Regions from separate parts of the Verrucosispora sp. TAA-831 genome, predicted to be linked through region 1. Evidence: riboswitches for the same ligand, from Rfam matches in the RefSeq annotation. Region 1 holds a riboswitch; each other region holds the start of a gene.
The links. Region 1 has a riboswitch for cyclic di-AMP ahead of ACQVFL_RS09230 (C39 family peptidase). Riboswitches for the same ligand answer to the same signal wherever they lie in the genome.
Positions count from the first base shown of each region.

Region 1 (7,337 bases):
CCGGGGCGGCGGGCGCCGCAGCACGCAACCGGGTGGCCAGCCGGTGGGCCCGGCGCAGCGCGGCGTACGCCAGGTAGCTGTCCCGGCCGACGAGGCGGTGTTTGAACCCGGCCACCCCGCCGGGGCGGGGGTACCCGCGCTCCGGCAGGTACCGGCGGTAGTGCTCGGCGACCCGCCGGAAGAAGTCGCGCCGCAGGTGCGGGTGCAGTCGGTCGTCGTTGCCCACCACCACCAGGAAATGGTTCACCATCAGGTCGAACAGCTCGCTGTGCCAGCGCCCGTCCGGAAACCGCTCCTGCCGCCAGGCGAAGAGCCGGTCGTACTGGTCGAAGGCGTCGAAGTGCCGACCGCTGCGGGTCGAGGTGATGGCGCCCTGCCGGCCCTGGCGGTAGAGGTAGCAGACCCGGTCCAGCACCGAGATGCGCTCCGCGCCGATCAGCAGCGGGTGGCTGAACGGGATGTCCTCGTACCAGCCGGGGTGGAAGCGCAGCCGCAGCGCGGCCAGGAACTCGCGGCGGACCACCTTGTTCCAGGCGGTGTGCTGCACCCGCAGCAGCCGGGGCCGGTCGGCCAGCCGCAGCACGCCGGGGGTGTCCCGCAGCAACCGGCTGCTGGGGTCCACCTCCTGGCGGCCACAGTCGTGCACCCGCAGGTGGTCGATCATCATCGCGTCGGGGCGGTCCGCCCGCAGCCGGTCCAGCACCGCCGGGATCGTGCCCGGCGGCAGCCAGTCGTCACTGTCGACGAACCACACGTACCGGCCGGTGGCCACGTCCAGCCCGGCGTTGCGGGCCGGGCCGAGGCCGACGTTGGTGCTCAGGTGCCGCACGCGTACGCCCGGATGCTCGGCCGCGTACGCGCGCAGCAGGTCGCCGCACCCGTCCGGCGAGGCGTCGTCCACCGCGACCAGTTCCACCTCCGCGGCCCGGTCGGCCGGGACGTCGCCACGGATCGAGTCGAGGCACTGTCGCAGGTACGCCTCGACGTCGTAGACGGGTACCACGATGCTCAACAGCGGCGCGTGCGTCGGCGCAATGACCACGCCGCAACCTTCGACGGCGCGGATGGACGGCCCTGGAACCCGACGTGGCCGACGGTGGTGGAGTGTTTGAACAGCCGAACAGCGTCGGGTTAACGGTTGAGCATGCGGCGCACCGAGCCGGGGACGGCCTTCTTGATCCGGGTGCGGATCCGCTCCGGCCGAGGCATCGCCTGCGACGCCTGCTCGCGGAGTACGGCCTCCTGGTCACGAAGCCACTCGATGCGCTTGACGAGCACCTCGGGGGAGGTGGCCAACGCCGGACGAACGGCCGGCGGGAAGGCGGTCGCCTGCCGGGTGGCGTCGAACACCGCCGCGCTGTCGGCGTCGGCGAAGGAGTTGCCCAGGTTGTGCTTGGCCAGGAACTGGAGCATCGTCTCGTACCGCTGCTTGTGGCCGTTGACCATGCCCGAGTAGTCGGCCTCGTCGTAGAGCTGGGCGGCGTCCACGTCGGCCGGTACGTCGCGCATCACCCGGTGCGGGATCTCGAAGTAGCGGGCCAGCTCCAGGGTGCGCGAGTCGTGTGCGAAGAGGAAGCCCGGCGTGCCGGCGAGCAGCGAGACGATGGTGCCGTGGATGCGGGTGCCGAAGTTGAAGTCGAACCCGGAGAGGTAGTCGATCCACGTCCACGGGTCGACGAACATCCGCACCTTGTCCTCGGTGAACAGCGGGTGCGTGGTGTGGATCGGGATCTCGCTGGTCTTGCCCCGGTCCTCGGGAGCGTCGCCGAAGAGCAGGGTGCCCAGCGTCTTGAGGTCCTGCGGGATGTAGCGCAGGTTCTCGTAGCGCTGGTGGTGCGTCTTGATGATCTTCGCCATCGACTTCACGTACGGTGAGACGGTCAGCGCGATCTTGTCGTACGGGCCGATGAAGGTCTTGCGCTTGTCCACCGGCAGGGTGTCGCCGTGCAGGAACATCGACGGGCAGCCGATCACGTCGACGTTGGAGAAGCCGATCGTCCGCAGGTAGTCGGCGGTGATCTCGCCCCGGACGCCGATGCTCGGCGAACGGTCGAGGACGGCCCGGCAGAAGCGGCTCACCTGGTCGTCGATCGGCCGCAGGTACTCCCGGTCGCCGTCGACGTTCGTCTGCACGCCCACCCCGAGCACCACGACCGGGATCTTCAACCGCTCGATCAGCCGGCTCATCGCGTCGAGCCGGTGGGCGTAGCTGCGCCGGAACGCGTTCGCCAGCGGGACCACGAAGACGTCGTACTCCTCGTTGATCCGGTCGCTGTCACGCATGTTGACGGTGAAGCCGTTGGGCGTGATGGTGGCGGCACGGGTGGCCAGCAGCTTGTTCGCGGCGTGACTGAAGACCAGGTTGCCCGCGTTCTCACCGATCAGGTTCCGTTCGAACGTCTCCTCGGGCGAGTTGACGTCGAAGGGACCCTTCCGGGCCCGCATCAGGATCCGCTGGTGCATCGCTGACTCTGCCTCTCGTCGGTGTGCCGGCCCCCGCCTCGGCACTGCCCAGCGCACCACCGGGCCGGATGGCGGGGTGGGTGCTCATCCAAGTCCCGGGAATAGTAGGCCACCGGAGGACCAGTTGACACCTGAGCCACTTCCGCCCCCGGATGCCCGGTTCGAGGGGGAGTGCCCACACCGGTATGGTGCCCGGAATGACCAGCACCACCGTCGTCGATAGGCCGCCCTCCACCACCCGACGCGGTGACGCCAGCCGATTGCCCTCGTTGACCGGATTACGGTGGATCGCCGCGCTGCTGGTCTTCGGTTTCCACGCCGGCACCATGCGCATCATCGCCGAGCCCGGCCACCAGGCGGTGGTCAGCGAGATCTTCACCCTGGGCCTGTCCGGGGTGCAGTTCTTCTTCATCCTCAGCGGCTTCGTGCTGGTCTGGTCGGCCCGGGTGGGCGACTCCCGCCGTCGGTTCTGGCGTCGACGGATCGCCAAGATCTATCCGAACCACCTGGTGATGTGGGCGCTGGCGATGCTCGCGGCGCTCTGGTTCGCCGACCCGATCAACCCGGTCGCCGCGCTGGAGAACCTGTTCCTGCTCCAGGCGTGGGACCCGCGACCGGGTTACTTCTACAGCGTCAACAACGTGAGCTGGTCGCTCTCCTGCGAGCTGTTCTTCTATCTCTGCCTGCCGCTGGCGTTGCCGCTGGTCCGCCGGGCCAGGCCGTGGATGCTGTGGACCGTGGTGATCGCCATGCCACTGCTCATCCTGGCGCTCTGGCCCGGCCAGTTGCTGGTGCCGGAGCAGAGCCGCTGGTGGTTCGCCCAGATCTTCCCGCTGGTGCGGTCGCTGGAGTTCTGGATGGGCGTGGCCGCCGCCGAGCTGATGCTGCGCGGTCGCTGGCGCGGCCCACGGCTGCCGCTGGCCACCGTGATCTTCGTCGCGACCTGGGTGGCGGCCTCGCAGTGGATCCGGGCCGAGCTGTGGGCGGCGCTGCTGTCCGTGGCGTACGTCCTGGTGATCGCGGCGGCGGCGGACGCCGACGTGCACGGCCGTCGGTCGCCGCTACGCTCTCGTTTGATGGTCTGGCTGGGCGAGGTCTCGTTCGCCTTCTATCTGGTGCACGTCTTCGTGATCATGACGATCCTGCGGCTCACCGGAGACTGGGGCACCGGCCTGCCCGGCTGGTGGGGAGTGCCGGCGGTGATCGGGTTCCTGCTGCTCACCCTGGCGATGGCCGCGTTGCTGCACCGCTACGTGGAGCAGCCGATGATGCGGCGGTTGGCCCCGAGCCGTACGGCCTCCGCCAGGCCGTCCGTGGACACCTCCGCCGGGGCCGACGGCCCGCCCGCCGGGCTGCCGAGGCAGCGCGTGCCGGAGGACGAGCCGCACACCACCGCACGCCACGACCCGTCTCGCTGAGTCCACCGTGGAGGCTGCTCGTCACCGCAGTGACCTGCTGTTTCGTGTGTCGCCGACGGCGCGTCGCCGACCCGACACGCCCGTGGTCGATGCGGTGGGAGGGTGCTGGCGGTAGCCTGACGACGTGCCTCCCGTCGCGCCCACCCGTCCCCTGTGGTGGCTGGCGCGCTGGGCGACCCGGCTACTGACCGGGTTCGCGGTCGCCGCCGCCTTCACCCTCGGCGCCTGGGCGACCTCCGCTCCGGGTGCCCCCGCCGGGCACCCCGCCGACGGGCTCGCCTCGGCCGCCCTCCTCGCGCAGGCGCCCCACACCGGCTGGCACGCCACGTCGCCCGGCGAGGTGATCACGCCGGACGCCACTGTGGCCGTCGACCACGCCGACCCGGCCGGCGTGCCCGGGCTGCTGTCCGAGGCGCGCCCGGAGGCGTACCGGCCCGCCGTGACGGCGGTGGCGGGTCCGGCGGCACCGCCCCCGACGGTGGTCCCACCGGGCGCCCACGGTGCTCGCGCCCCACCCGGCGCCTGACCACTCGCGTCCCGCTGCGGCGCGTCGACCGACTCCGCCGCAGCCCGTCCCGGTGTTCCCGGGACCACTGCCCCCGCGATGCGTCCCCACCGCCCCGCCCGGCCCGTGGCACCCGCCACCGGCGACCGGGTCCGGCGGCCCGCTGTCAGCGCACCACAGCCCACGAGGTCCCGCCATGGAGAAGACCGTTCTCTACCAGTTCCTGATCGAGGTGCCCCGGGCCGCCGCCATCTGGTCGGTGCTGCTCGTGCTCGCGCTGGGCGTGCTCACCGCCATGGTCGCCCGGCCCGAATCGACCGGCGACGACACCGGCCCGGTCGACGACCCCGCCGAGGCCGAGGCGGCCGACCTGCGCCGCTACGCCGGTGAGGTGGCCGTGGCCGCCGCCGGGGCCGCGCAGAACGCGGCACGGCGTCGGGAGGCGTGGCACACCGCTCAGACCGCCCTCGACCGGTCCTGGGCCTCCTACGACGAGGCGGAGAGCCGGGCCCGGCGGCTCGCCGGGGTCACCGCGCTACCCGCGCCCCGCACCCCGCGTACCGCCAGTGAGTACGCCGCCCGGGAGCGCTGGCTGCACCACGCCGCGATGAAGGCGCACTGGCGCGGTGACCTGTCGGCGCGGCAGCTCACCGACGTGCTGGCCCGTCGGGCCGGCTGGGACGCGCGACTGCACCAGGTCGACCAGGAGGTCGTCCTGGCCCGCGTCGTCCGGGACAACCACCGGGCCGCGTACCGGGCCGCCGCCGAGCGGGAACGGGCCGCCTGGCGGGAGGCCGAGTTGGCCGGCGAAGCGGCCCGGGTGCTCTCCGCCGAGGCGTACGCCGCCGCGCAGCGCCTGCGGCCGAATCCGCTCCCGGCGCCCGCCGTCACCACCGTCGCGCGTCCGGCGGCGGCGGTCCTGCGGTGGCGTCCGGCGCGCGTGGGATGAACCGTCGGCCGGATAGTCCGGCCGGATCGGGTGAGCCCGGTCACACCTTCCGCCGGAACGGACACCGGAGCCGGATCCGACCGAGACGGGACGCGAAGCCCGGAGACATTGTCTGCGGGTGGTCCCCTTGTCACCGCCCGTTGCGTCGATCGCCATCGGTCCCGTTGCGCGACATCGATGACCGAACGCCCGAAAATCATCGATCTGGATCATGTTTACGCAGGTCAGGGCGGGTTGGCAGGGCAGTGACCGACCAGTAGTGTCGGCCCGTCCGATGCGGTACCCGATCGCAGGAGGCGACGCCGCATCGACCCGCCTAATCGTGGTCTCACGAACCGGGGACCCACCGCACCACTGGGGTGAATCCGCGAGCCTCGGCTCACGGTAGGGCCGTCTTCCCGCCCGAACCCGTCAGCTAACCCGGTCGGCGGTGTCGGAAGGAGCTTTCCACTCGTGCAGCCCCTCGTCGTACCCCCCTTGTTCCTCCACGGCACCGCGGTGCCCGCGCTCGCCGGGCCGTCGGCCACGAGCTGACTGCGGCCACCGCCCCCGCCCGCTAGCCCGGGCGCAGCCCCTCGCACGGTCGTCCCCGTACTCGGGTGGTCCTCGACAGGTCCTGTCGAGCTGACCGCCGGAGCGGTTCGCCGTGCCTCCCTGAGCCCCCGTGGAGGACTCCGTGAAGCAGACCGTCACGCGCCAGCTACGTCGGCTGGCCACCGAACGCCCCTACCAGGTCGTCGCCGCCTCGGCGGCCGCGCTGGCGCTGGCCACCGGTGCCGGTGCCGTACTCGTCGACACCTCCGACGCCCCGGCCACCGCGCACACCACGACCGCCGTCGCCGAGTTGCGTGGCGACACCGCGGTCTCCCGCGCCGACACCCGGGTGGAGTCGACCCCGTCGACCTCGCCCAGCAGCGCGGCCCCGAGCAGCGCCGCCCCGTCGCCGTCGCCCTCGCCGAAGACCACCTCGGCGGCCCCCTCGCCGGTGGCCAGCAGTGCGAAGGCCGCACCGAAGCCGCCGGCCCGGAAGGTCCTGGACTACGACTTCCAGGCCCAGACCACCGGCTACTACTGCGGTCCGGCCGCGGTACGCAACGCGCTCAGCGCCGCCGGTGTCGACCGTGACCAGGACACCCTGGCCGCGCAGCTCGGCACCACGTACGCCGGCACCAACTCGGCCCTGGACACCACCCGGGTGCTCAACGCCACCGTCAAGGGCGAGCCGTACTCGACCACGATGCTGCGGGGCGGTTCGGCCACCCCGGCCCAGATGGACCAGCTCCAGGCCGACGTGGTGGAGGCGATCACCGACGGGCGCGGTGTCGTGGTGAACGTGGCCGGCAGTGCCACCGACACCGACGGCGGCTGGCACTCCTTCCCCGGTGGCCACTACGTCGCCGTGGTGGGCTACGAGGACGACGGTCGCCTGGTCAAGATCGCCGACTCGGCCGACGCCTCGTACTACTCGTACTGGATGACCACCATCGACCTCGCCCACTGGGCCGCGACCCGCGGCTACTCCTCCTGAGATGTAAGGAAGGGTCCCCTGCTATCGCCTGGTGCATAGCAGGGGACCCTTCCTTACATCCGGGTCCGGGGTGGCAGACTTCGCGCATGAGCGAGGAGTCGGGCGGCCGGGCGGTGCTGGTGCTGCTGCACGGGATGGGTGCCACCGGCGACGTGTGGCTGCCCTGGGCGCCGCTGCTGGAACAACGGTGGCCGGGCCGTTGGTCCGCCCCGGACCTGGCCGGTCACGGCGGCGCGTCGCCGCTGCCGGAGTACTCGTTCACCGCCCTCGCCGACCGGGTCGCGGAGAGCCTCGCCCCGGACGACCGGATCGTCGTACTGGGACACTCGCTCGGCGGGGTGGTCGGGCTGGCGCTGGCCGCCGCCGATCGGGGCGTGCCGGTCGACGCGGTGGTGGGCCTCGGCATCAAGGCGGTGTGGTCCCCGGCGGAGCTGGCCCGCGCCGCCGATCTCGCCGCCCGGCCGGTCACCTGGT
Region 1 covers NZ_CP192240.1:2,025,114-2,032,450, forward strand. The annotation lists gene ACQVFL_RS09205 (glycosyltransferase family 2 protein) at 1-1,042, opposite strand, end outside; gene ACQVFL_RS09210 (polysaccharide pyruvyl transferase family protein) at 1,132-2,463, opposite strand; gene ACQVFL_RS09215 (acyltransferase family protein) at 2,661-3,881, shown strand; gene ACQVFL_RS09220 (hypothetical protein) at 4,006-4,407, shown strand; gene ACQVFL_RS09225 (hypothetical protein) at 4,583-5,335, shown strand; cyclic di-AMP (ydaO/yuaA leader) riboswitch at 5,639-5,780, shown strand; gene ACQVFL_RS09230 (C39 family peptidase) at 6,000-6,863, shown strand; gene ACQVFL_RS09235 (alpha/beta fold hydrolase) at 6,950-7,337, shown strand, end outside.

Region 2 (7,337 bases), 1.7 Mb from region 1:
CTCGATCAGCGGTCCGCCGGTCTGCTCGACCGGCGGACCGTCGGTCGACGCCGCTCAGATCGGCTCGCCCTGGGACGGGCGGCCGGTGGCGTCGTGCGGCGTCCTCGCCCGGGGATCGTCGGCGTCACGTGCCTGGGCCGCCTCGTCCGCCCAGTCCCGTCCGCGTCGGGTGTCCTGTTCGCGCCGCTCGCGATCGGCGGCCTTCTGCACGGGCTCACGGTGATGCGGCATGACGGTCCTCGCGATCTGCTCGCCGACGCCACAGGCGTCGGTCCGTCTGCGGTCTCCCGTCGGCTACCCGCCGTCCCGAGCCACAAACGCGCGTGCGGTGCGCCGACCGGGGTATGCGAGGGGCCGGGAGGCGAGATGGACGTACGCGGTGGCGAGGTGACGATCCCGGCGGGTGCGGTGGACCTGACAGCCGACCTGCTGGTGCCGACCGGGGCGACCGGCGCGGTGTTGTTCGCGCACGGCAGCGGCAGTTCCCGGCACAGTCCCCGCAACGTCTCGGTGGCCCACCGGCTCACCTCGGACGGGCTCCGCACCGTGCTGGTCGACCTGCTCACCTCCGACGAGGACGAGGTGGACGCGGTCACCGCCGAGCTGCGCTTCGACATCGGACTGTTGGCCGACCGGCTGGCCACGACCCTGGACTGGCTGGTCGCCGAGCGGCCCTTCGGCGCGGTGCCGATCGGCCTCTTCGGCGCCAGCACGGGTGCCGCCGCCGCCCTGATCGCGGCGACGCGGCGGCCCGACGTGGTCCGTGCCGTGGTGTCCCGAGGCGGTCGGCCCGATCTGGCCGGAGCCGCCCTGGGCGAGGTGCACGCCCCCACCCTGCTGCTCGTCGGCGGCCGGGACGAGCAGGTGATCACGCTCAACGAGCAGGCCCGGGACCGGATGACCGCGCCGACCGAGCTGCGGGTGGTGCCCGGTGCGACGCATCTCTTCGCCGAACCCGGGACGCTGGAACAGGTGGCCGACGCGGCGGCCGGCTGGTTCCGCGACCACCTGAATCCTCGGGTCTATGCGCGAAGCTGAGGTCAGACCTTGCGGACCGTCCGGCGGGCCCGGGACCGAGCCGTGCGCCCCCGGATGATCCTCGACCACCGTTGCTTCGCCGCAGCGGTCTGGCGCTGCTGTTGCACGCTGTCGACGACCCGCCAGACGACGGCGGCGATCGGGACCGCGACGAAGGCACCGGCGATGCCGGCGATGAGCGTGCCGGCGGTGACCGCGAGCAGGATCACCACCGGGTGCAACCGGACCTGCCGCTTCATGATCAGTGGTTCGAGCAGGTTGCCCTCGATCTGTTGCACGGCGATCACTGCGGCCAGGGTGAGCAGTGCGGTGGTGGGGCCGTTGGCGGCCAGCGCCACCAGCACCGCGACCGCACCGGCCACGGTGGCGCCGATGATCGGCACGAAGCCGCCGAAGAAGGTGATCAACGCCAGCGGGAAGGCCAACGGCACCCCGAGCAGCACCAGCGCCAGACCGATACCGATGGCGTCGATCGCCGCGATCAGCATCGTGCCCCGGCTGTACGAGCCGAGCGTGCGCCAGCCGACGCGGCCCGCCTCGGCGGCGATCTCCCGGTTGGGTCCACCCGCCCGGCGCAGCGTCCAGTGCCACATCGACCGGCCGTCCTTGAGCAGGAAGAAGAGCAGCACCAGGGCGAGCAGGATGGAGCCGAAGACCTCGGCCACCGTCTGCGCGCTGGCGACCGGGTCGACCTCCTGCTGGCTGAGCGCCTGGCGGAGCTGGTCGACGAGGCCGTCGAGCTGCTCGTCGGTGACCGGCAGGGTGGAGGTGACGAAGTCGCGGCTGCGTTCCAGGCCCTCCCGCAGTTCGTCGCCCAGCTCGCTGAACTGGCCGGCGGTCATGTTCCAGACCAGCACGCCCACGCCGAACAGGACGCCGAGCAGGAGCAGGACGGTGAGCAGGGCGGCCAGCGCGGCGGGCAGTCGCAGGCGGCGCAACGCGAGTTGGACCGGATCGAGCAGCGCGGCCAGGAAGAAGGTGGCGGCCAGCGCGATGGCCAGCGGCGTGACGAGCATGGTGATCCGGGCCAGCAGGTAGAGGCCGGCGGCGATGACCACCAGGCAGGCGCTCCAGACCACCGCCGTACGCACCAGCCAGGGCAGGGCCGCCCAGGTCTGTCTCGGCCCGGCACTGCGCCGCGTCGACTCCTCGGGCCTGAGCCCGTCACCCCGTGCGACCACGTCGGCCTCCTCTTCCCGGCGAGGTCGGTACCCGGACGGTGCCCGTCCGACACCGGTCCACGCTAGGTTCCCGCTCGACGCGCCGGAGGAGGTTCGCGCTATCTGCCTGTCACGGCAGAACCGGTCGGTACGCGGGTGCCGCCCGCCCACCGACCACGATGGGCATCTCGCGGGTCTGCTCGACGCCGCCGAGCGCGGTCAACGGCAGCACCGACTCGCGCTCATCGACCTGCGGCAGCAGTGCGGAGAGGGCCTCGTCGCGCAGGCTGCGTGCCGCTGCGGCGGCCAGCTCGGCGGCTCGCCAGCGCTCCTGCGCCTGCTCGTGGGCCGCCTGCTGGCGCGCGAAGAGGTGGTCGCGTACCGCCCGGCGCAGCGCCAGCTCCTGCTCGACCGGGTGCAGTCGCGGGTCCCAGCCCCGGTGGGCGAAGACGTCGCTGAGCTGTTCCACCGACAGCTCCCGCCGCCAGTACGCCTCCATGGCCGCCCGGTGCAGCCAGCGCTCCCGGTCGGCGTACTCGGCGGGGGTGCGCGGGGTCTGCGGCAGCGGCATCCCGGTCGCCGCGGTGAGCCGGCGGACGTCCGCCTCCGCCTTCTCGTACGTCTGCCACGCTCGTTCGGCCTCGTCCTGCGCGGTGAGCCACTCCTCGCGGCGGCGACGGGCCGTCGCGTCGGCCCGGTCGGCGGCGACGGCCACCTCCTCCGCCCAGCGATCCTGGTCCCGCTGTTCCTCGGTGTGCTCGGTGCGACTCGGCAGCGCCGCCTCGCGGATCCGGGCGCCCGCGTCGAACCGCAGGAGGTGGCGGGGGCGCAGCAGCAGGGCGGCGATGGCGAGGATCACCACGCCGAGCAGGCTCAGCCAGATCACGGCGGCCAGGGGGACGTCGGGCAGGACGTGGGAGAGAGCGGTTCGCATCATCAACACCTCTCGCGGTCGGATGAGGGTCGTCGACTGGGGGAAGGTCTGTGGTCGCCGAGGCGGCGACAGGACGGTGCGCGGGTCCGCGAGTGCCCGGGGCGGTCGGCGCCGGTGCGTCGGCCGGGTCCGGCGTTCGGGCCGGGTCGGCGGACGGTCGCGTGGGCCGGTGGGGCGTCCTGAGGCGGGCCGTCGGTCAGGCGGCCGGTGGGCCGCGCCGGGTCGGCTCGCCGTGGCCGACGGCGGGGCGTGGCGCGGCGAGCCGGTGGACCGTGGTGGTGGCGGCCGAGCCGGCCCCGGCGGAGGGCGCGGGCCGGGTCGGCGGCGCGGTCGGGGCCGTGTGCTGCGTCGGTGACGTCGACAGCGTGCCGGAGGCCCGCACCTGCTCGGTGACCGGTGCGACGGTGCCCGGCCAGGTCGGCAGGTCGGCGGTGACGGACCAGGCGTGATGACCGGCGACGGCGTGGGCCGTCTGGTCGCCGGCCGGGCGCAGCGGCAGGTCGGCGGCGGTGCCGAGGCCGACCGCCAGCACGAGGGCGGCCAGCGCGAGTCGGGTCAGCTCCCGCAACGTGCGCAGCGTCGCCGGCCACAGGGGACGGGCGAGCGCGACGGACGACACGAGTCCAACCTATCGTCCCCGTGCCCAGAACGCATGGGCCCGAGCGGAATCCGGTCGGTGAACCACGCCACGTAGTCCACTGTGGATGGCAGGTCGGGTCAGTCGGTGAACAGGGCCAGCAGGTCGCCGACCTGGCGGTCGGCCTCGGCCGGGTGGCGGAACCGGCCGGCCGGGTTGAGGGTGTACTCGTTGCGGCGACCCACCCGGGTGCGGTGCAGATAGCCGCCCGCCTCCAGGTCGGCGACGATGGCCTGGGCGGCGCGTTCGGTGACGCCCACCTCGCTGGCGACGTCGCGCAGCCGGGCGGTCGGGTTGCGGGCGATGGCGAGCAGCACGTGTGCATGGTTTGTCAAGAAAGTCCAGTTTCGGGTGCTTTCTCGCTCGTCTGAGGTCGCCATGCCCGCCATCGTATGGCCTGCCCCCGTCACGCTCCGGGGCTGCGCTCGCGCCCGTACGCTGCGATTGGCAAGCGTTCTGGAATACATGAAATGCAGATCACGCATAGCTTGACGTGCCTTGCGCTGCGTGTGACGGTTGGTGGCGGTCCGTGGCCAGCGCCGGCCGGGATGACCAGGCATTCCACCGAGAGACGAGGTGACGCCGGATGAGTCGACCCGGAACGATCGGGGCCCAGCCCGGTCCCGAACGCGAGTACCTGACCGCAGACCTTCCCGGCTCGCGGGAGCGGGCCCTCGCCGAGTTGATCGCCGGTAACCGTCGGTTCGTCACCGACACGCTGCGGCACCCCAACCAGAACGCCAGCCACCGGGCCGCGGTCGCCGCCGAGCAGCACCCCTTCGCGGTGATCGTGGGCTGCTCCGACTCCCGGCTCGCTGCGGAGATCATCTTCGACCGTGGGCTGGGTGATCTCTTCGTGATCCGGACCGCCGGACACACCATCGGCCCCGAGGTGCTGGGCAGCGTCGAGTACGCGGTGAGCGTGCTGCGTACGCCGCTGGTGGTGGTGCTCGGGCACGACTCGTGCGGTGCCGTCCAGGCGGCCCGGGCTGCGGCGGCCACCGGCACCGCGCCGTCGGGGCACCTGCGTGCCGTGGTGGACGCGGTGGTGCCCAGCCTGCGCCGGGCCGAGCAGGCGGGGATCGACGACCTGGACGCGATCGTCGACATCCACATCGCGCAGACCGTCGAGGCGATGCTGGAGTCGTCCGAGGCGCTGGCCGCCGAGGTGGCCGCGGGCGGGTGCGCGGTGGTGGGCATGTCGTACCGGCTGGCCGCCGGTGAGGTGCGGACCGTCGCGGCGGAGCCCGCCGAGATGGCGGGTGTGGTCACGCCCGTGGGCTGACCCGCCGGGCCACGCACCGACACGTACGACGAGGGCCGCTCCGCCGGACGGCGGAGCGGCCCTCGCGGGTCACCGGGACGCTGCTCAGAGCAGCGACACGTGCACGTGGTCCGTGTGGTTGGACGGGCCGCTGTAGGACCGCCACCGGTTCTCGGTCGGGAACCAGATCTGCCGGTTCCAGATCACGTAGTAGATGCCGAGCCGGTCGGCGTTGCGGACCAGGAAGGCCGCCAGGTTGTTGCCGTAGATCCGGGTGTCGTTGTTGTGCCAGGGGCTGAACCCGCTGTTCTGCAACGACCAGTCACACGCCCGGCCCTTGGGGTGCTCGAACTTGTCACCGGGCCGCCAGCAGCCGACGAAGCGGTTGAAGCCGGCGCGCTTGACCTCCTTGTACATGTGCAGCGTGCGCGGCGTGATGCAGCCCGACGTGGTCGGGTCGTTCTGGCTGCACGACTCCGGCTTCCAGCTCCCGTCCGAGGCACGGTTCGGGGCCACCCGGGCGACCGGCGAGGTCGCGGCCACCAGGCCGCCGGTCAGGCTCTCGCCACCGACCAGGCGGAGCGACTTCTCCGCCTCGGTCTTCTTGCGCGCCATGTCGTTGGTCAGCTTCTGCTGTTCGCGCACCTCGGCGTCGGACGCGAGCTTGGCCCGGTCGGCGCGCTCCCGGACCGTGTTGACCTCGCCCAACTTCTTGTCGTTGAACAGGTTCAACTCGTCGAGGGCGGAGGCCCGGTCCATGAACGAGTCCGGAGCGTTGCTCTGCAACAACATCGCTATCGCGCCCACCCGGCCGGTCCGGTACGACTGCGTCGCGATCTCGGCGACCTGTGGCCTGAGCGCTTCCAGGTCGGCCTCTGCGCGGCGCAGTTCGAGGTCGAGCTTGAGCTGTCGCTTCTTGGACTTGTCCAGTTGGTTCTTGGCCTTGGAGAAGTCGCGGTTCGCCGACTCGATCAGGTCGTTGAGCATCGGCGGGTCGTCGTCGTGCTCGGCCGGAGCGGGTGGGTTCGGCGCGGCCATGGCCGGCAGGGGGCCGGCGAACACGGCGAACGCGGCGAACACGGCCACCACGGGTGTCATCCAGCGGCGTAGGGGTGCCGTCACTTCTTTCCCTTCCATCGACCGCCGACCGGGTTAGCTGACGGGTTCGGAACGGAAGTGGCCCCTACCGCTGACGCGGATTCACCCCACCTACCTGGGTCCCCGGCTCGCCTCGCGGCGATTGGGCGGTGGCACCGCAGGCGCCGGTGCGCGCCTTCGGCGGTGACCGGCAGTGAGGTTACCCGACGGTCGATGTCAGTCTCTACGCCCCGAACCCGGCCAGATGCGTCATTTCGTAATCGCGATGAGTGACCAACGACACGGGCACGAACCGTGTCGGCAGGGGCGGTCACGCTGCGGGGTGTCACCATGTGGTGTCCGTGCTCCTGTCCGGGTCGGGCCACCGCGATCCGGTGGCGGGGGGTGTGTCACGCACACGCGCGGTGCTCAGCGCGTGCAGGGCCTCGGTCCGGTCGATGCCGGGCCGGGGAGTCGGGGGAGTGGGACCGTCGCCGTCCGGCCCGTCGTCGGGGCCGCCGGGTTCCGGCGTGTCCCGCCGCCCGGCGGTGACCACCAGCGCGGCCAGTGCGGTCGTCAGCGGTACGGCGGCGACCAGCCCCAGCGTGGCCACCACGCTGCGGACGATCTCCTGGGTGAGGAACTCGCTGGTGATGATCTGGCCGAGCGCGCGGCTGTCGGCGGTGAGCAGGAGCAGCAGCGGCAGCGACGCGCCCGCGTACGCCAGCACGATGGTGTTCACCACCGAGGCGATGTGGGCCCGGCCGACCCGGGTCGCCGACCGGTACAGCTCCCGGCGGGTGAAACCCGGATTGGCGTGCCGCAGCTCGGTCACCGCGGCGGCCTGGGTCACCGTGACGTCGTCGAGCACGCCGAGCGAGCCGATGATGATGCCGGCGAGCAGCAGGCCGTGCAGGTCGACGTCGCCCCGGAACATGGACAGCGTGGTGGCGTCCTCGCTGCCGAAGCCGGTCAGGTGGGTGGCCCGGGTGGCAGCCAGCCCGAGCAGGCCGGTGAGCACCAGGCTGCCGAGGGTGCCGAGGACGGCCACCGAGGTCTGTGCCGAGATGCCGTGCGTCAGGTACAGCACCACGAACATGATCAGTGCCGCGCCGACGATGGCCACCACCAGCGGCGGCTGACCGGCGCTGATGCCGGGCAGCACGAAGGTGATCAGGATGGCGAAACTGGCCGCCAGGCCGCCCAGCGCGGCCAGGCCGCGTAGCC
Region 2 covers NZ_CP192240.1:372,579-379,915, forward strand. The annotation lists gene ACQVFL_RS01725 (hypothetical protein) at 55-231, opposite strand; gene ACQVFL_RS01730 (dienelactone hydrolase family protein) at 367-1,038, shown strand; gene ACQVFL_RS01735 (AI-2E family transporter) at 1,041-2,219, opposite strand; gene ACQVFL_RS01740 (hypothetical protein) at 2,329-3,135, opposite strand; gene ACQVFL_RS01745 (hypothetical protein) at 3,329-3,751, opposite strand; gene ACQVFL_RS01750 (helix-turn-helix transcriptional regulator) at 3,850-4,158, opposite strand; gene ACQVFL_RS01755 (carbonic anhydrase) at 4,356-5,054, shown strand; gene ACQVFL_RS01760 (coiled-coil domain-containing protein) at 5,139-6,155, opposite strand; cyclic di-AMP (ydaO/yuaA leader) riboswitch at 6,159-6,290, opposite strand; gene ACQVFL_RS01765 (YibE/F family protein) at 6,457-7,337, opposite strand, start outside.
Region 2: another riboswitch for cyclic di-AMP. It lies ahead of ACQVFL_RS01760 (coiled-coil domain-containing protein); the one in region 1 lies ahead of ACQVFL_RS09230 (C39 family peptidase).

Region 3 (7,337 bases), 2.2 Mb from region 1:
GATCAACGCCTGGAACACCTACCGCGCGTAGCGCGGGAGTCGTCGGCGCGTACCTCCGGTGCCGGTCCCGTCGTCAGGCGGGGCCGGCACCGGAGTGCTCAGGCGGCGCGGACATGTCGGGCCGCACGGGTCGGGTGGGGCGCGGGCCGGGCCGCCTGCGGGGTGGCACCGGCCGGGTCGAGCCAGACCTGTACCGCCGGTCGTCCGACCAGCCCGGCGGTGGCGGCGTGCTGGTGCCGGGTGAGCATCGCCACGTCGACGGTGAACTCGAACAGGCGCCAGTCGACGTGCGGGGCTGCGCGGGCCGCCAGCGCCAGCCGGGCCACCGTGGCGTCGTCGGTGACGGGTCGGGCCCGACCGGCGACGTACGCCTCGTCGTCGCTCTCCTCCGCCGGGAACGAGTGCAACGCATACCGCCCGTCGCGTTCCAGGTCGCGCCGCTTCGGCGAGTCGATCACGAAACAGAACAGACCGTCGTCGGTGATCAGCGGGGAGACCGGGTGCACCCGGGGCCCGCCGTCGGCGCGGACCGTGGCCAGGTAGCCGAAGCCCGGGCCGTACTGCTGCATGAGAAGGCGGATCCCGTCGGCGAGTCGAGGCTCGTCAGCGGTGAATTCGGACCAGGAAGCCATGCCGCCATCCTATCGAACATACGTTCTAAGCGGGTAGTCCGACACGCAGGTCACGCATACCGGCCGCTAAGGTGTGGCGATGCTGCTCTCCGACCGTGACCTGGTCTCCGAGATCAAGGCCGGCACCCTGGCACTGGAGCCCTTCGAGCCCACCCTGGTGCAGCCGTCCAGCATCGACGTCCGCCTGGACAAGCTGTTCCGGGTGTTCAACAACCACCTGTACACACACATCGACCCGGCGACCCAGCAGGACGATCTCACCTCGCCGGTGGAGGTGCCCGACGGCGAGCCGTTCGTGTTGCACCCCGGTGAGTTCGTGCTCGCCTCCACGCTTGAGGTGATCTCGCTCGGCGACCAGCTCGCCGGCCGGCTCGAAGGCAAGTCCAGCCTCGGCCGCCTCGGCCTGCTGACGCACTCCACCGCCGGTTTCATCGACCCCGGCTTCTCCGGGCACGTGACGCTGGAGCTGTCCAACGTGGCCAACCTGCCGATCACGCTCTGGCCCGGCATGAAGATCGGCCAGCTCTGCATCTTCCGGCTCTCCTCGCCCGCCGAGCACCCGTACGGCTCGCTCGTCTACGGCTCGCGCTACCAGGGGCAGCGCGGCCCGACGCCGAGCCGCGCCTGGCAGAACTGGCGTACCTGGCCGACCCGCTGACGACCCGCTGACGACCGGCGGGCCCGCGCCGCCGTGGAGCGGGCCCGCGATCATCCGGCTACTCAGCCGGGTCGGCCGAAGCTGTGGATCGGGCTGCTGTCCATCCGCTTCATCGCGATCGGCTTGCCCGCCCGGGAGGCGTGCACCACCCACCCGCCGCCGACGTACATGCCGACGTGGTGCAGGTCGCGGTAGTAGAAGACCAGATCACCTGGGCGCAGGTCGCCGCGACCGACCGAGGCGGTGACCTGCCGCTGCCGCGCCGCGTTGTGCGGCAGCGCCACCCCGGCCCGCGCCCACGCGGCCAACATCAACCCCGAGCAGTCGTACGCGTGCGGCCCCTCGGCACCCCACGAGTACGGCTTGCCGATCTGGGCGCAGGCGAAGGTGACCGCCTCACCGGCCGGGCCACCCGGGTAGGTGGCCGGACAGGGCGCCGGCCGCAGCGGACCACCACCCCCGTCGTCGTACGCCCGCAGCCGCAACCGCTGCAACCGCTCGATCTCGGTGTCGATCTGCCGCCGCTTCGCGGCCAGGTCGGCCTCGGTGCGGGTCAGCTCGGCGATGGTGCGGTCCAGTCCGGCTCGGGTGGCGGCGAGTTCGTCCCACAGCTCACGCGCCTGGCGTACGTCCTCCTGCTGGAAGCGGGCGTACCGGTCGAGCAGGCCGAGCTGGGCGACGACCTCGCCCGGCGACCGGCTGCCCAGCAGCGTGTTCACGGCGCGGACCGGCTCGCCCCGGTACGCGCGCGCGGCCAGCGCGCCGACCCGCTTCGTCGCCTCGTCCACCTGCTGTTGGAGCGGGGCGATGCGGGCGGTCAGCGCGTCTGCCTCCCGGCGGGTGCCGGCCAGGTCCTGCCGGGTCGCGTTGTGCCGTTCGATGACGGCTTCGAGCCGGTTCCAGTCCTCGTCGATCTGGCGCTCGATGTCGTCGACCGTGGGATCGGCGTGGGCCGCCGTCGCGCCGCCGGTCAGCAGAACGGCGGTCGCGGCGAGTGCGGCGAGTGCGGTGGTGCAGCGGTACCAGCGGAATCGCGGCGCAGCCGTCGTCGGGCCGGGCTTCGCCGGCCGGTACGACGGTGGCCGCGGGGCATGGTGTGCCACCGGGCTGCGTACTCCTTCTTCCCAGACCGCCTACCGGGTTAGCTGACGGGTTCGGGCGGGAAGGGGACGCCCTACCGCGACGATCGCGGACTCACCCCGGGAACCTGGGTCCCCGGCTCGCTCGGACAGCGACTCGGCGGTGTCGGACCGTCACCGCCCCGGGTGGGCGGTCCTGCCAGCGGGCCGACGATTGACCAGCGTAGGGACGATCGGCGTCGATACGCAACACACCCACACCGTCACTCTCGGTGCATTAATCCGACAACGAAGAAGGCCCCCGGTCGCTTGACCGAGGGCCTTTCGTCGTTCCTGCGTACGCGCTCAGGCGTCAGCCGGGTCGACGGAAGCCGGCGACCGGCATCGTCGTGATCGGCGAGACGTTCACCGGCACACCGGCACGCGCCGCGTGCACCATCGTGTTGTTCCCCAGATAGATCCCGACGTGGCTCACGTCGCTGCGGAAGAACACGAGGTCACCGGGGCGGGCGTCAGCCCGGGAGATGGCCTTGCCCTCGCGCCACTGGGCACCCGTGAAGTGGGTCAGGTAGATACCCGCCGCCTTGTACGCGTACTGGGTGAGACCCGAGCAGTCGAACGAGTTCGGCCCGGTGGCACCCCAGACGTACGGCTTGCCGACCTGCGCGCAGGCGGTCCGGATCGCCGTCCGGGCCGCGTCGCTGACCACACCGTTGATGGTCGGGCAGTTGGTGGTCTTGACGGTGGTCACCGGAAGGGACCGTTCCAGCCGCTTGATCTCGGCGTCGATCTGCTTCTTCTTCGCCGCGAGCTGCTTCTGCTTGGCCTCCTGGTCGACGATCAGCGCGTCGAGTACGGCCTTCTGGTCGTCGTACTTCTTCCGGATCTTCATGACGCCCTCGAGCTGACGGCGCTCCTCCCAGGCCAGCCGGTCGAGGAGGGCCATCTGCTCACCGAGCTTGTCCGGCTTCGCGTTGAGCAGCACCGCGCCGATCTCCTGCGAGGGGCCGGTGATGTAGTACCGGGAGGCCAGACCGGCGACCCGGTTCATCGCCAGCTCCGTCTCCAGCGCCAGCGGCTCGATCTTCTTTTGCAGCTTGTCGGCCTTCTCGCGGTTGGTCCGCAGCTCCGAGCGCACCTTGTTGAACTGCTCGATAGTGGGTTCGAGCTGCTGCCACTGCTTGTCGATCTGGCGCTCGATCTCGTCCACCGACGGCGCGGCGGACGCGGGCGCGGCGACCAGACCGGCACCGACCGCGGCGGCGGCGACCAGGACGACCAGGCGGCGAGCGGCCTTGCGCAGCCCGCGCGCGGGGGTGGGGCGTCCCGGCGCATGACGATGGAGGGGCATGGTTGCCACCGGCACCGACTCCTTTGCGACCGACCACCGGGCGTCCCGCTAGCGGTAGGGGGCGAGACAGACGACCCACGGCGGTCGGTGCCTCACATTAGGGAAGGCGCGCGGTGGAATCAAGGCGACCAACGGCTCATTCACCTTTGTGCGACGGACCGCACACAAAGGGTGTCGACCAATTCGTTACAGTCATCTCCGCCAATATAAAAATCAGGACGTGTCGGCATCCGTACAGATGCCGACCACGCCCCGACGTTCTCGCTGGTCACCCGGCGACCGGCTCGCCCTCCTCGGCGCCCCGGGTCGGCTCGGGCTTGATCGAACGCAGCAGCACGCTGGCCACGTCGACCACCTCGACCTGGTCGCCCGCCCCCTTGCCGTTGACTCCGTCACTCAGCATCGTCGAGCAGAACGGACAGCCGACCGCGACGGTCTTCGCGCCGGTGGACATGGCCTCCTCGACCCGATCCACATTGATCCGCTTACCGATCCGCTCCTCCATCCACATGCGCGCGCCACCGGCGCCACAGCAGAAGGAGCGCTCGCTGTTGCGCGGCATCTCGACCACGCTGTTGTCGGCACCGACGGCGCTGCCCAGCACCTCGCGCGGCGGGGCGAAGACCCGGTTGTGCCGGCCCAGGTAGCACGGGTCGTGGTAGGTGACGCCGCCGTCGACCGGCTGCACCGGGGTCAGCTTGCCGGTGGCGACCAGGTGCGCCAGCAACTGGGTGTGGTGCACCACCTCGAACTCGCCGCCGAGCTGGCCGTACTCGTTGCCCAGGGTGTTGAAGCAGTGCGGACAGGTCGCGACGATCTTCCGCTTTGCCTTCTCGCGGCCCTCGAACGCCTCGTTGAGCGTCTCCACGTTCTGCTGGGCGAGCATCTGGAAGACGAACTCGTTGCCGATCCGGCGGGCCGGGTCGCCCGAGCACGTCTCGCCCTCACCGAGGATGGCGAACGAGACACCGGCCTCGTTCAGCAGCGTGGCGACCGCCCGAGTGGTCTTCTTCGCCCGGTCCTCGAACGCGCCCGCGCAGCCGACCCAGAAGAGGTACTCGAAGTCCTCGACCTCGCCGACCCGGGGCACCTCGAAATCGAGACCCTTGGTCCAGTCCTCCCGGGTGTTCTGCGGCGCGCCCCAGGGGTTGCCCTTGTTCTCCAGGTTGCGCAGCATCACGCCGGCCTCGGAGGGGAAGTTCGACTCGATCAGCACCTGGTAGCGGCGCATGTCGACGATGTGGTCGACGTGCTCGATGTCCACCGGGCACTGCTCGACGCAGGCCCCGCAGGTGGTGCACGACCAGAGCACGTCCGGGTCGATCACGCCGCCCGCCTCGGCGTCGCCGATCAGCGGCTTCTCCGCCTCGGCGAGCGCCAGCACGTCGAGGTGGGCGAGTTGCGCGGCGGTGGCCTTCTCCTCGCCGGTGAGGTCCTTGCCGCCGCCGGCCAGCAGATAGGGCGCCTTGGCGTACGCGTGGTCACGCAGGCTGAGCACCAGCAGCTTCGGCGACAGCGGCTTGCCGGTGTTCCACGCCGGGCACTGCGACTGGCACCGGCCGCACTCCGTGCAGGTGCTGAAGTCCAGCAGGCCCTTCCAGGTGAACTGCTCGACGTGCGCGACGCCGAACTGGTCCTTCTCCGGATCGGCCTCCTCGAAGTCGAGCGGCTTGCCCTCGCTCGTCATCGGCCGCAGCGGCCCGAGGCCGGAGCCGGACGCACCCGGCTTGCGCTTGAAGTAGATGTTCGGGAAGGCGAGGAAGCGGTGCCAGGCGACGCCCATGGTCACGTTCAGCGAGATCACGATGAGCCAGGTCATCGAGATCGCGATCTTGACCAGGGCGGCGATGCTGACCCCGGACTCCCAGTCCGGCAACACCGAGCCGACCGCGTGACTCAGCGGGGTGGCCCAGGTCGGGTACTCGAAGTGGTCGGTGGCCACCTTGAAGCCACGGATCAGGAAGCCCATGACGAGGACGGCGAGGACGACGGCCTCGACGAAGTAGCCCTGCCACATGGTGGAGCCGGTGAACCGGGACCGGCGTCCGGCCTGACTCGGCCGGTTGGCCACCCGGATCGCGATCAGCACCACGATGCCGACCACGCCGAGGATGCCGATCCACTCGGTGACCAGCCCGTAGAGCGTCCAGCCACCGATCAGCGGCAGGCCGGCGGTCGGCGACACCACCTCGAAGTACGCCTCGAGCACCAGCAGCGACAGCACGAGAAAGCCGACCATCACGAACCAGTGCGCGGCGCCGACCACGCTCCAGCGGAGCATCCGGGTGTGCCCGGCCGTCTCCGCGAGCATGGTCTTCGTACGCGCGGCGTGGTCACCGGAGCGGGACGGGTCGGGCTGGCCCAGCCGGATCACGGCGAACATCTTCGAGACCGCACGCACCGCGAGCCACACCGCCACGGCGGTGATCGCCGCCGCGAGGATCGTGGTGACGATCTGGACGCTGCCCATCGAGTTGGCCTCCCGGTCTGCTGCCTGTCGAGCGGCTCGGCGACCGGGGTCGGGGTGCGATTGGTCACGCCAGGGTGCCGCACCTCGACCCGGATCGGTCGATGACCTCGGTCCACTCGGTCATGCGATGCAGCTTACGCGCAAGGTTACTCAGCAGTAACGTGAGACTTCTCGCACCTGGGCCACGCCGCCCTGCGCACACCTTAGGAGGCCACCGCCGAATCCGCTCGGCCGGGGCCCGGGCACGTGGCCGTTGAGCAGGGGATCAGCGCCAGCGGGAGAGCAGGATCAGCGAGGCGACCATCGCGCCGAAGCCGACCGCGAGGTTCCAGTACCCCAGCTCCATGACCGGGTACTCCTGCTCGGACAGGTAGTAGACCACCAGCCAGGCGATGCCGAAGGCGATCAACGACACGGCCGTGGCGGGCAGCCAGACCGGGCTCGGCTTACGGGACGCCGATGTCGTCGTCGGGCGTACGTCCGTGGGCGGGGTGTACACCTTCTTCTTGCGGACCTGAGACTTGGGCACGACGCTCTCCAGAGGGGTTACGACCTCGTCCGGCCTGACAACCGGGCGCGAGGGCGACGGTCCATGGCCAATAATGTTCGACAGCTAGCGTAGTCCGGAAGGCCCGTCCAATCCACGAATGAGGCCAGACCGATGTCCGGCATCGGCGAATCGGACGGGCGGGCGACCGTCGCTCCGCCGCACCTGTCGGGTGCCGGAGCCGGAGGACAAGGGGGGAACGGCCGTGGAGTACACGTCCGGCGCAGCGTCGTGGCAGAAGGCGCTGCGACGACTCGTCGCCGGGTTGCTGCCCCGTCGGCCGCGTCAGCGCCGTCCGGGCTGGTCGATCGGGGTACCCCTGATCGCCGCCGCGGCCGGCCTGCTCTTCACCACCACCGCCACCACCGCTGGCGGCACGAACCTGCGCGAGGACCGACGCCCCCAGCTCACCGAGCTGATCGAGGACCGCCGCGCCCAGGTGGCGGCGAACGAGGAACGCGCCGCGACGCTGCGCAAGGAGGTCGAGAGCCGTACGGCCGACCTCGCCGGCTCGGACACACCGATCCGGGAGCAGCAGGAACGCGGCGCCGCCAGCCTCGCCAACGCCGGTTTCACCGAGTTGACCGGCCCGGGGATGAC
Region 3 covers NZ_CP192240.1:6,911,419-6,918,755, reverse strand. The annotation lists gene ACQVFL_RS30770 (zinc metalloprotease) at 1-31, shown strand, start outside; gene ACQVFL_RS30765 (pyridoxamine 5'-phosphate oxidase family protein) at 99-632, opposite strand; gene dcd (dCTP deaminase) at 712-1,290, shown strand; gene ACQVFL_RS30755 (NlpC/P60 family protein) at 1,353-2,393, opposite strand; cyclic di-AMP (ydaO/yuaA leader) riboswitch at 2,406-2,542, opposite strand; gene ACQVFL_RS30750 (NlpC/P60 family protein) at 2,722-3,735, opposite strand; gene ACQVFL_RS30745 ((Fe-S)-binding protein) at 3,989-6,190, opposite strand; gene ACQVFL_RS30740 (cell division protein CrgA) at 6,456-6,719, opposite strand; gene ACQVFL_RS30735 (DUF881 domain-containing protein) at 6,943-7,337, shown strand, end outside.
Region 3: another riboswitch for cyclic di-AMP. It lies ahead of ACQVFL_RS30755 (NlpC/P60 family protein); the one in region 1 lies ahead of ACQVFL_RS09230 (C39 family peptidase).

Region 4 (7,337 bases), 3.2 Mb from region 1:
CGGGCGACGGCTGGGACGCCACCGAGAAGCGCCTGGTCGAGGCCGGTGTCTTCGAGGGCTGAGCCCCGCACCACCCGCACCATCACGAACGCCCGCCGGGCCCACCCGGCGGGCGTTCGCGCGTCCCCACCCGCCCACGTCACCCCAGGACGCCGCGCCACACCCCCACCCCGTCGATCATGGACTTGTGGCAGTGATAAACCACATGAAAAGCCTCGGAACACGAGCCACGAGTCCATGATCGCGCGGCCCCGAGCGGGCGGCGGCGGGGCGGGGGGCGGGTCAGGGGGTGGGGGGTAGGAGGGCGACCTCGCCGGTGGTGAGGGTGTAGAGGGCACCGGTCACGGCGACCCGGCCGGAGGCGACGGCGGGGGCCAGGAGCGGGTCGGCGCGCAGGGTCGTGACGGTGCGCCGGACGTGCCGGCGTACGGCCAGGGGCTGCACCTGCGGGTCGTCCAGCCCCACCTCGGTCACCGCCGGGGCGATCCGGTCGATCAGGTGGGCCAGGGCACCGGACGGGCGACGACCGGTACGCAGTGTGTCGATCGTCGCGGCCACCGCGCCGCAACGCTCGTGACCGAGCACCATCACCAGTGGTACGCCCAACACGTCCACCACGTACTCGATCGAGCCGAGGACCGCGCGGTCCAGCACGTGGCCACCGGTGCGGATGACGCAGATCGAGCCGAAGGTCTGATCGAAGATCGCCTCCAGCGGCACCCGCGAGTCGATGCAGCCGAGCAGGACCGCGTACGGCTGCTGGTCGCCGGAGGCGCACGCGGCGGCGGCGCTGACGTCGTGTCCGTGCACCGGCTGGCCACTGACGAAGCGGCGGTTGCCGGCGAGCAGTTCGGCCAGTGCGGCGCGGGGGGTTCCGCCGGCCGCTCGGGCGTCCGGTCGTGGGTCGGCCGTCCGGGGCGTCGCCATGGTCCCAGCTTGACCGGATCGTCCTGCCGACGTACCCGGTTCCGGGATCTTCTCAGCACCCCGATTCGCGTGGTCTCATAACGGGTAGCCGGTGTTACCGCCGGGTATCCCCGGTGTTACCGCATCCGCGTGTGCCTGGGGAGGTGGCGATGTCAGATCCGGTCGAGGTGCGACTGAGCGACGACGTACGCCTGCACGTGGACGTCGACGGCCCGGCGGACGCCGAGGTCACGGCGGTCCTGGTGCACGGCTGGACGCTCGACGGGCGTAGCTGGCACCGGCAGGTGGCGGCGCTGCGCACGGCGTACCGGTCGGTGCGGGTGGTCAGCTACGACGCGCGGGGGCATGGCCGGTCGAGCTGCATGACGCTGCCCACGGCGACACTGGCGCAACTCGGTGACGACCTGGCCGCGGTGCTGGACGCGGTGGTGCCGACCGGGCGGGTGGTGCTGGTGGGTCACTCCATGGGCGGCATGACGATCATGGAGTACGCGCACCGGCACCCCGGGCACTTCGCCCGCCGGGTGGCCGGGCTGGTCTTCGTCTCGACCACCGCCGAGGGGCACACGCACACGGTCTACGGCCTGTCACCCCGGATCGCCCGGATCATCCGGCTGGCGGAGACCACCGGGGCCGGGGTGCTCGCCCGCTGCGGCGCCTGGCGTCCGCCCCGGGCCCTGCTGCGCGCGCTCCGTCCCAGCATTCGCTGGATGCTCTTCGGCGACCGCTGCGACCCGACCGACATCCGCCTGGTCACCTCTGCGGTGGCGCGCGCCTCGCTACGCTCGATCGGCGGGTTCCGGGCCTCCTTCGGCGCCCAGCACCGGCTGGAGACGCTGGCCGCGCTGGCGGACCTGCCGGCGGCGGCGCTGGTCGGCGACCGGGACCGGCTCACCCCGCCGCCGTGCGCGGAGTCGATCGCCGCCGCGCTGCCGGCCACCGAGCTGACCGTCTGTCCCGGGGCCGGGCACATGTTGATGATGGAGCGTCCCGAGGAGGTCACCGCGGCGCTCTCCGGTGTGCTGGATCGGGTGCTCGCCGAGGCCCGGCCCACCGGTCGCCGCTCCGCCGCCGGCCGCGCCCGCCGCCGGTAGGACTCGCACCCGGACCGGTGCCTCCGCACGTCCGCGAGGTGGGGCGTAATCTCGTGCGGTTGGCCGGGCCGGCGTGACGAGGAGAACGAAGCGGTGGACCAGAGCACCCTGGACCAGGAGATCGCCGTCGAGCAACGGCATCTCGACCGGGTGTACGCACGACTGGCCGAGCTGCGGCGCGCGGCGGTCCGTGCCGAGCGGGACGGTTACCGGCTGGCCCGGGTCGGAAACTTCGGCGCGCTGGTGGAGCGGGACGCCATGGTGTTCCACGCCGCGCAGCGCCGCCACGTGCTCGACGCCGAGTACGAGGGGCTCGTCTTCGGCCGTCTGGACCTGCGCGACGGGCAGGTGTTCCACGTCGGACGGCTGGGCATCCGGGACGAGGACGCCGCGACCCTGGTGGTCGACTGGCGTGCCCCGGCGGCTGCCCCGTTCTATCAGGCCACCCCGGCCGAGCCGCTCGGTGTGGTGCGCCGCCGGACGATCCAGTCCAGCCGGGAGCGGGTCACCCGGATCGAGGACGACCTGCTCGACCCGGACGCCGCTCCGGCGGAGATGGCGGTGGTCGGCGACGGCGCGCTGCTGGCGAACCTGTCCCGGACCACCGGTCGGGGGATGCGCGACATCGTCGCGACCATCCAGCGCGAGCAGGACGAGGCCATCCGCTCCCCCGGTTCGGGGGTGACGCTGGTGTCCGGCGGCCCGGGCACCGGCAAGACGGCGGTGGCGCTGCACCGCGCCGCGTACCTGCTCTACTCCGACCGCAGCCGGTACGCCGGTGGCGGCATCCTGGTGGTCGGCCCGTCCTCGGTCTTCGTCGAGTACATCGCCTCGGTGCTGCCGTCCCTGGGCGAGGACACCGCGACCCTGCACTCGCTGGGCACCCTCTTCCCCGGGCTGGTCGCCACCCGCACCGACCCGGTCGAGGTGGCCGCGGTCAAGGGGTCGCTGCGGATGCGCCGACTGTTGGAGCGGGCGGCCCGGGACGGCGTACCCGATTCGCCGGCCGAGCTGCGCCTGCTCTACCGGGGGCAGTTGCTGCGGCTGGAGCGCGCCGAGTTGGACGCCGTCCGGGAGCGGGCGCTGCCCCGGGGGGCGCGACGCAACGAGGTCCGCCGGGCCGGTTTCGACGGCATCCTGGCGGCGCTCTGGGCACAGGCCCGCCGGTTGGGCATCCCCCGGCTGCCCGAGCAGCGGGCCTTCGAGGACGAGCTGATCGACCGGACGGATTTTCGGGACTTCCTCAAGGCGTGGTGGCCCCGGCTGCATCCCCGCCACGTGCTCGGCTGGCTGGCCGATCCGGAGCGGCTGCGCCGGTACGCCGCCGGGCTGCTGTCCCGGGCCGAGATCCGGCTGCTGGAGCAGGCGTACCGGGGGCTGGCCGCCGAGGGGCCGACCGTCGCCGACGTGGCGCTGCTCGACGAGTTGGACGCGTTGCTCGGCAAGCCGGTGCGTCCAGCCCGGGCGAAACGTGACCCGTTCCAGCTCGCCGGTGGGGTGCGCGAGCTGAGCACGTACGCCGACCGGCAGCGGGCCGCCCGCCAGGCCGCTCGCGAGCGACCCGAGGACTACCGCGACTACGCGCACGTGGTGGTGGACGAGTCGCAGGACGTCTCACCGATGCAGTGGCGGATGATCGGCCGACGCGGTCGGCTGGCCTCGTGGACGGTGGTGGGTGACCCGGCGCAGACCGCGTGGACGGGAGATCCGCAGGAGCTGTCCCGGGCCCGGGACCAGGCGTTGGGACGCCGTCGACGGCACCGGTTCACGCTCACCACCAACTACCGCAACTCGGCGGAGATCTTCGCCGTGGCGGCGGCCGAGATCCGCCGGGCGTACCCGGACCTGGCCCTGCCCACCGCGGTCCGGACCACCGGGATCGACCCGGTGGAGCTGGTGGTGCCGGCGACGGAGTTGGAGACCAGCGTGCTGACCGCCGCGAGCACGCTGTTGGGCGAGGTCGAGGGCACCGTCGGGGTGATCACGCCGGTGCCGCGCCGGGACGAGGTCGCGGCCTGGCTGGGCGGGCTCGGCGGCGAGCGTCTCCAGGTGGTGACCAGCCTGGAGGCCAAGGGCATGGAGTACGACGGGGTGGTGCTGGTCGCCCCCGGCGAGATCCGTGCCGATCCCGGCTCCGGCGTGCGTACGCTCTACGTCGCCCTGTCCCGGGCCACCCAGCGGCTGACCACGGTCGACCTGACCGACTGAGCGCGCACATATAGCAATGTCGGCATAGCTCCGCCCCGGGTCGGACGCAGCGCGCAAGGTGTCTGCGTGGGCGCGGGCCACGACCACCACCACGCCGCGGTGTCGCACGCCGCACACCGCCACTCCGGCCGGCTGTGGGCGGCGTTCGTGCTGCTCACCACGCTGATGGTGGTGGAGGCGGTGACCGCCCTGCGGACCGGCTCGCTGGCCCTGCTCTCCGACGCCGGGCACATGTTCACCGACGTGCTCGGCATCGGGATGGCGCTCGCGGCTCTCACCGCCGCCCGGCGCGTGGACGCCCATCCGCAACGCACCTTCGGCCTCTATCGGTTGGAGGTGCTCGCCGCGTTGGCCAACGCGGTGCTGCTCGTCGGCGTCGCCGGTTACGTGCTGGTCGAGGCGGTACGCCGGTTCGGCGACCCGCCGCAGGTGCGGACCGGGCCGGTGCTGGTGGTGGCCACGCTCGGCCTGCTCGCCAACCTGGTCGCGTTCGCGCTGCTGCGTCCCGGGGCGCGGGAGAGCATCAACCTGCGCGGGGCGTACCTGGAGGTGCTGGCGGACCTGCTCGGCTCGCTGGGCGTGATCGCGGCGGCGGCGCTGACCGCGCTGACCGGATGGTGGTGGACGGACCCGCTGGTGGCGGTGGCGATCGGCGCGTTCATCCTGCCGCGCACCTGGCGTCTGGGCCGGGCGGCGGTCCGCATCCTGGTGCAGGCCGCCCCGGAGCACCTCCAGGTCACCGCCGTGCACGACCGGCTGGCCGCGGTGCCCGGCGTGGCCGACGTCCACGACCTGCACGTCTGGACGCTCACCTCCGGGATGGAGGTGGCCTCGGCCCACCTGGCCACGGCCGAGGGCGCCGAGGTCGGCGCGGTGCTCCGCGCGGCCCGGACGGCGCTGCGCGAGGACTTCGACATCACGCACGCGACGCTCCAGATCGAGCCCGCGACGAGTGCCGGTGCCTGCGGGACGGTGGAGTGGTAGCGGGACCAGTAGCGCGAAAGACAACAAAAATACCTTATGTCTGGTTTACTCGTGGTCAGGGGAACACCAGGAGTCACACCGGCTGCACGGTCCCCACCAGCACCGGTAGGCTCGGACCCGGTCTCCGCCAGGCGGCACTCGACGGTGCCGGCGGTGACCGCCGCCTAATCGCCCGCGAGGGCGAACCGGGGAACCATGTTCCAGGGGTGCATCCGCGTCCAGCGGTAGGGATCTTCCGTCCCGAACCCGTCAGCTAACCCGGTCGGCGGCTGACGGAAGGACATGTGCATGCCAGCAGTGGCAACCGTGAGACCGGCCGCCCGTACGGCGGCCCTGATCGCCGCGGGGCTCGCCCTCGCCCTGGGCGCCGCGCTCGCTCCGTTCAGCGCTGCCTCCGCGGCCCCCGGTGACGTCGGCGACGAGGGCGGCACACCGGCGCTACGCGCCCAACTGGAGGCGGCCAGCAAGGGCTACCTCGACGCCAAGACCGCCCTGGACCGCTCGGTCGACCGGCAGAAGAAGCTCGCCGAGCAGCTCACCACGACCGAGGGCCAGCTCACCGAACGCAGCGCCAAGGTCGCCGAGATCGCCGCGCAGGCGTATCGCGGCGGTCGACTCGGTGCCGCGACGGCGCTGCTCAACAGCGGCTCCCCGGCCGGCTTCATGGACCGGGCGGCGGCACTGGACGCGGTGGCGGCCAACGAGGAACGCGCGCTGCGGGACCTGCGGGCCACCCGCGACGAGGTCGGCAGGACCAAGCAGGCCCTCGACGTCGAGGTGCAGGAGCAGCGCAAGCAGGTGGCCGTGATGGCCAAGCGCAAGGAGCAGGCCGAGCGCTCGCTGACCGTGGCCGAGGAACGCGCCGAGCGGGCCGAGCGGGCCGCGGCGCAGGAGCGGGCCAGCCGGACCCCGGCGCGCACCGGCGGCACCAGCAGCCCGACGGCCAAGCCCGCGCCCCGCAACGCCAACGGCTCCTGGCCGGCCGAGTCGTGCAGCGTCAACGACCCCACCCCGGCCAACGGCTGCATCACCCCGCGCACCCTGCACGCGCTCAACCAGACCAAGGCGGCCGGCTTCACCAGATACGTCTCCTGCTACCGCGCGGGCGGCTCGGGTGAGCACCCGAAGGGTCGGGCCTGCGACTTCGCGGCGCAGAAGAACGGCTTCGGCGGGGTCGCCACCGGCGGCGACCGGACGTACGGCAACAACCTGGCGGCGTTCTACGTCAACAACGCCGACCGTCTCGCCGTGCTCTACGTGATCTGGTACAAGCAGATCTGGCTGCCCAGCAGCGGCTGGCGCACGTACAGCGGCGCGCGTGGCGACCCGTCCAGCGACCACACCAACCACGTGCACCTGTCGGTGTACTGATCCACACGGCACGCCGGGTGGCCGCCCTCGTGAGGGACGGTCCACCCGGCGTCGTCGTTCCCGCACGCCGCCCCGGCCGTCCCGGACCGCCCCGCCCGTCGCCGCGCGCTCTCGGCCCACCTTGGTTACCGTCGACATCGAAGCGGACATTTCGTGGCGACCGGGAGGAACGGTTATGAGCGGACCGCAGTGGACCCAGTGCGACGGTGCGTCGTGAGCGCGCCGACCGGGCACGTGATGGTCTTCGCGCCGACGCCCCTGCTCACGGTCACGATCGACCAGCCCAACGACACGCCGGAACTGCACCTGCATCCCGGCGGCCAGGGGGTCTGGCAGGCCCGCATGGTGCTGTCGCACGGCATCGACGTGGTGCTCTGCACCGCCCTCGGCGGCGAGATCGGACAGGTGCTGGAGCCGTTGCTGGTCAGCGAGGGCGTCGACCTCAAGGTGGTGGCGCGCGACTCCGGCGGCAGCGGCGGGTACGTGCACGACCGTCGGGAGGGCACCCGGCAGGAGATCGTCGACGTGACCGGGCAGCCGCTGAGCCGACACGAGCTGGACGAGCTCTACAACCTGGCGCTCGGCGAGGGACTGCGGGCGGCGGTGAGCATCCTGAGCGGCCCGAACGACCCGTCGCTGGTCCCCGCCGACCTGTACCGGCGTTTCGCCGCCGACCTCGGCGCCAACGGCAGCCGGGTGGTGGTGGACCTCTGCGGCGACCACCTCAACGCCGTGCTGGACAGCGGGGTCTTC
Region 4 covers NZ_CP192240.1:5,240,199-5,247,535, forward strand. The annotation lists gene ACQVFL_RS23175 (hypothetical protein) at 1-62, shown strand, start outside; gene ACQVFL_RS23180 (carbonic anhydrase) at 283-927, opposite strand; gene ACQVFL_RS23185 (alpha/beta fold hydrolase) at 1,077-2,021, shown strand; gene ACQVFL_RS23190 (HelD family protein) at 2,115-4,229, shown strand; gene ACQVFL_RS23195 (cation diffusion facilitator family transporter) at 4,296-5,213, shown strand; cyclic di-AMP (ydaO/yuaA leader) riboswitch at 5,365-5,497, shown strand; gene ACQVFL_RS23200 (coiled-coil domain-containing protein) at 5,502-6,584, shown strand; gene ACQVFL_RS23205 (PfkB family carbohydrate kinase) at 6,822-7,337, shown strand, end outside.
Region 4: another riboswitch for cyclic di-AMP. It lies ahead of ACQVFL_RS23200 (coiled-coil domain-containing protein); the one in region 1 lies ahead of ACQVFL_RS09230 (C39 family peptidase).